Regions from separate parts of the Pseudomonas glycinis genome, predicted to be linked through region 2. Evidence: riboswitches for the same ligand, from Rfam matches in the RefSeq annotation. Region 2 holds a riboswitch; the other holds the start of a gene.
The links. Region 2 has a riboswitch for cobalamin ahead of ACYSTU_RS14175 (ABC transporter substrate-binding protein). Riboswitches for the same ligand answer to the same signal wherever they lie in the genome.
Positions count from the first base shown of each region.

Region 1: another riboswitch for cobalamin. It lies ahead of cobO (cob(I)yrinic acid a,c-diamide adenosyltransferase); the one in region 2 lies ahead of ACYSTU_RS14175 (ABC transporter substrate-binding protein).

Region 1 covers NZ_JBTYHF010000001.1:224,667-227,132, forward strand. Annotated here, with positions in the region: gene ACYSTU_RS01015 (cobyrinic acid a,c-diamide synthase CobB) at 1-1,028, opposite strand, end outside; gene cobO (cob(I)yrinic acid a,c-diamide adenosyltransferase) at 1,025-1,636, opposite strand; cobalamin riboswitch at 1,719-1,948, opposite strand; gene ACYSTU_RS01025 (hypothetical protein) at 2,112-2,466, shown strand, end outside.
Region 2 covers NZ_JBTYHF010000005.1:242,087-244,552, reverse strand. Annotated here, with positions in the region: gene map (type I methionyl aminopeptidase) at 1-305, opposite strand, end outside; gene ACYSTU_RS14180 (ParD-like family protein) at 302-529, opposite strand; cobalamin riboswitch at 650-843, shown strand; gene ACYSTU_RS14175 (ABC transporter substrate-binding protein) at 983-1,996, shown strand; gene ACYSTU_RS14170 (FecCD family ABC transporter permease) at 1,993-2,466, shown strand, end outside.

The DNA.
Region 1 (2,466 bases), on a different contig from region 2:
ACCAGCTCAGCACGGGTGCCTTCCACGTCGGTCAGCGAATCCAGTAGATAAAGCATGCCGCCACATTCGGCGAGCAACGGCTTGCCCGCCGCATGGTGCGCGCGGATCGCCGCCAGCATTGAGGCGTTTTGCGCCAGCGCGACGTGATGCAGTTCCGGATAACCGCCCGGCAGATACAGGCTGTCCGCCTCGGGCAATCGGGTGTCGCGAATCGGCGAGAAAAACTGCAGTTCGGCGCCCATCGCCCGCAGCAGATCGAGACTGGCGCCATAGGTGAAGGCAAAGGCTTCATCGCGGGCAACGGCGATGCGCACACCTTTTAATAGAGGCTCTGCGGCGATGAGGTCAGGCGCGGCGAATTCAACGGCGGGGGGCAGCGCAACTTGGCAACTGCTGGCCAGCGCATCGGCAGCCGCGTCGAGACGCAGATCCAGATCATTCAATTCGCTGGCCTGGACCAGACCGAGGTGGCGGCTCGGCAATTCGATGCCGGTCTCGCGGGACAGCGCACCGTACCAGCGCAAACCTTCGGTGAGGCTGCCTTCGAGCAATTGCGCATGGCGCAAGGTGCCGACGCGGTTGGCCAGCACGCCAGCGAATGGCAAGTCCGGCTGATACTTCGCCAGGCCCAGCGCCAAGGCGCCAAAGGTCTGCGCCATGGCGGTGCCGTCGATCACGCCGAGCACCGGCACACCGAAGTGGCGCGCCAGATCAGCGCTGGATGGCGTGCCGTCGAACAGGCCCATCACGCCCTCGATCAGAATCAGGTCGGCTTCGGCGGCGGCTTCCCACAACAGGCGGCGACTTTCCTGCTCGCCGACCATCCACATGTCCAGTTGATACACCGGCGCACCGCTGGCGCGCTCGAGGATCATCGGGTCGAGAAAGTCCGGCCCGCATTTGAATACGCGCACCTTGCGCCCCTGATTGCGATGCAAACGGGCGAGTGCAGCGGTGACGGTGGTCTTGCCCTGACCGGAGGCCGGCGCGGCGATCAACACCGCCGGGCAGTGACGTGGTTGCTTCAAAGTTCGACGCCTTTCTGCGCTTTGATCCCGGCCTGGAAGGCGTGCTTGAGCATGCCCATCTCGGTGACCGTGTCGCCCATCTCGATCAATTCCGGCTTGGCGCCGCGACCGGTGACCACCACGTGTTGCATCGGCGGACGCGCCTGCAAATCGCTGAGCACCTGATCGAGATCGAGGTAGCCGTGCTTGAGGGCGATGTTCAATTCATCGAGCACCACCAGACCGATCGAAGGGTCGCGCAACAATTCGCGCGAGACTTCCCAAGCGGCGGTCGCCGCAGCGATGTCGCGCTGACGATCCTGGGTTTCCCAAGTGAAGCCTTCGCCCATGACGTGGAAACGCACCTGCTCGGGAAAGCGGCGGAAAAACAATTCTTCGCCAGTGCTGTTGCGGCCCTTGATGAACTGCACCACGCCGCACTGCATGCCGTGGCCCATCGCGCGGGCGAGCATGCCGAACGCCGAGCTGCTCTTGCCTTTGCCGTTGCCGGTCAGCACCAGCACCAGGCCACATTCGTCGGGCGAGTTGGCAATGCGTTCGTCGATCACGGCTTTCTTGCGCTGCATGCGCGCCAGATGGCGTTCGTCACGCTCGGGGGAATCAGTCATGGGGGAGCTCTCCGTTGAGGCTGGATAACGGCGGGCAGGCACAAGAATAGACGGCAAAAAGCCTGGCATCGCCCACCGTGATGCCGCTGAGATGGATCAGGCCGGTCTCCGGGCTCATGAGCGGCGTTTCGCCAGACTGCGCGCCTTCCCGCTTCTTTCGAGGCAGTGGCTCAAGGCGCAGTTTTCACTCATTTACCGTTGCGGGGGCAGCGCCGGGATCGTCGTGGCTTCGCTTGAAGACCACACTCACCGGCTTCCCTGTTTCACTCTGTCGACGCGGGGCCACAGAGCACCTGAAACAAGCGGCGAAGGTTAGAGGGTTGGGGGTGGAGCGTCAATTGAAGAGGCGCTTTGCGCGCGAATAACTGCCGCTGATCAAATGTGCAGCGGCAATCTTGTGCCAGACTGTGACAAGTGATATCAAAGAGCCATGCTTTTTCCAAAAAAGCCCACTACAACAATAAGGATGACGACGATGCAAGGCATGATCATCAGCAACCCGCGCCTGGAATTCCTGCGCCCGGTGCTGGAACGCTGGTTTGACTGTATCGATCGCTACAACACCGCTCGCGGCGACAACGACACGCCGTACTGGCACGACGAAAAAGCCAATCTGGGCCTGCTCGCAGCAGCCGCGTGGATGGCGGAAATGGTCACGCTGAACGACACGGCCACGCGCAAACAGAACGAAGAAGGCGAACGCAATGCCCGCGCCGACCTGCTGATTGCCGGCGCCGAAGACCGCGCGTTCATTCAAGCCACGCAACGCTGGCCACGGGTCAACAACCTCAACCTGACCCAGGCCCTGCTCGACATCACCGCTGACGCCA
Region 2 (2,466 bases):
ATCACGGCGATGTCGAGGTTGACGATGTCGCCGTCTTTCAATGGCGTACCCGATGGAATCCCGTGGCACACCACGTCATTGACCGACGCGCAGACGGTTTTCGGAAAGCCGTGATAACCGACGTTGGCCGGCACGGCTTTCTGCACATTGACGATGTAATCGTTGCACAACCGGTCCAGCTCATCGGTGGTCACCCCGGCCTTCACATGCGGCACCAGCATCGCCAGCACCTCAGCGGCGAGTTTGCCGGCAGCGCGGGATTTTTCGATGTCGGCCGGCGTGTTGATCTTGATCTGGTTTCTCATGCGCTGACGGCTTCCTGAGTCAGTTGTTGCAGATCCAGTCCGCCGTTCTGTTCGGCGCGGATCAGCAGGCGGCAAATGGCGCTGTGGTCGAGGTTGGGATGCAGCTCGGCGAGCATGCCGATGCGCATCCAGTGCTCGGCCTGCGCGTTGATCGAGCGGCTGAGGGCGTTGCTGGAAATGCGCAGGTTCTCGTGCATGTCCTCTGAAATCTTTACGATGCCCACATCTATATCCGATACGAAATGTATATGGATCGTATATTAATCAGTGCGTACGGCCGATTGCAATGCCAACGGCAAAATCGACGCTGTCGCAGATTCGCCTCCCCCTCCACCGCGCAAATCGACTACCATGCCGCCGCCGGTTTCCACACGGAATTAATAGGGAATCCGAAATGCTTGAATAGCATCAATCGGAACTGCCCCCGCAACTGTAGGTGCCGAGCCTGCTCCTCGACTGCCACTGGGTGAATCCCGGGAAGGCCGGAGCGTGGCGATGACGCATCAGTCAGGAGACCTGCCGGCACAGTGACTGACTAACCGGCGGGGTGTCCGGGAAGGACATCGTGCCGTGCTTGTTTTCACTATGCCGGCCTTGCGCAGTTTCCACGACCGCGCCCGAGGTGTGTTTCCAACCGTACCCGCCCGCTCCCGTACGGTTCCCCTGGAGACTGCCCCATGCTGCTGCCCCGCGTTGCCACCCTGCTCACCGCTCTGAGCCTTTGCGCCTTGGCGCAAGCGGCGCCGACTGCGTATCCGCTGACCGTGGAAAACTGTGGCAGCAGCCTGACCTTTCAGCACGCGCCTGCGCGCACGGTGACCATTGGCCAGGCCGGCACCGAAATGCTCTACGCCTTGGGCCTGGGCGACAAAGTCGTCGGCACCTCACTGTGGTTCAACGACGTGCTGGGCACATACAAAGCGCAGAACGACAGGATCGAGCGCCTCGCCGATAACGAGCCGAGTTTCGAAGCGGTGATCGCCAAACGCCCGGAGCTGGTTGCCGTCGAGCTGGAATGGATGGTCGGCCCGCAAGGCGCGGTCGGCACTCGCGAGCAGTTTCATGAACTGAAGATTCCGACCTATCTGCTGCCCTCCGATTGCGAAGCCAAGGACAACCTCGTCGGTTCGGACGGCACGCGGCTGGCGCCGTTTCGCATCGACAGCATCTACAAAGCCGTGAGCCAGCTCGCAGCGATTTTCGATGTGCAGGCGCGTGGCGAGCAGCTCAATGAGCAGCTTAAAGCCAGCCTCGCGCAGTCGATCGCCACCGCGAAAAAGCAGCAGCGCAAAGACGTCAGCGCCCTGGTGTGGTTCTCCAGCGCCGAGATGGACATCGAGCCGTTCGTGGCCGGGCACAAAGGCGTTCCCGATTTCATGCTCAGCACCCTCGGCGTGCGCAACGTGGTCGAGTCGGATGAAGAATGGCCAACCGTCGGCTGGGAAACCATCGCCAAGGCCAACCCGACATTTCTGGTGATCGCGCGCATGGATCGTCGACGTTTCCCGGCGGACGACTATCAGAAGAAACTCGCCTTCCTGCGCAGTGATCCGGTGACGCGCAACATGGACGCGGTCAAGCACAACCGCATCATCATCCTTGACGCCATGGCCATGCAGGCCAGCCTGCGCACCTTCGACGGCCTCGCACAACTGGCCAGCGCCATCAACGGCTACGACCTGTCGCCATGAGCAGACGCCTGATCCGTTTGCTGCTGGTGCTGTTGACGCTGTCGGTCGCGCTGATTGGCGGCGTGGCCATTGGCGAGACTTCGATCGAGCCGAGCGTAGTGTTGCAGGTGCTGGCCAACAAGCTGTGGGGCGCCGGTTATGTGCTCGACCCGATCGACGAAGGCATCGTCTGGAACTATCGCCTGACCCGCGCGCTGGTCGCGGCGGCCTGCGGCGCCGGCCTGGCGACGTGCGGGGTGATCCTGCAATCGCTGCTGCGCAATCCGCTGGCCGATCCGTATCTGCTGGGTATTTCCGCTGGCGCCTCGACCGGCGCGGTGATGGTCGCCCTGCTTGGCGTCGGCGCCGGGGCGATTTCATTGTCGGTCGGTGCCTTTGCCGGCGCGGTGACGGCGTTCGTGCTGGTGATCCTGTTGGCGAGGGTCAGCGGCTCGGCCAGCGGCACCGGGCAGATCATTCTGGCCGGGATC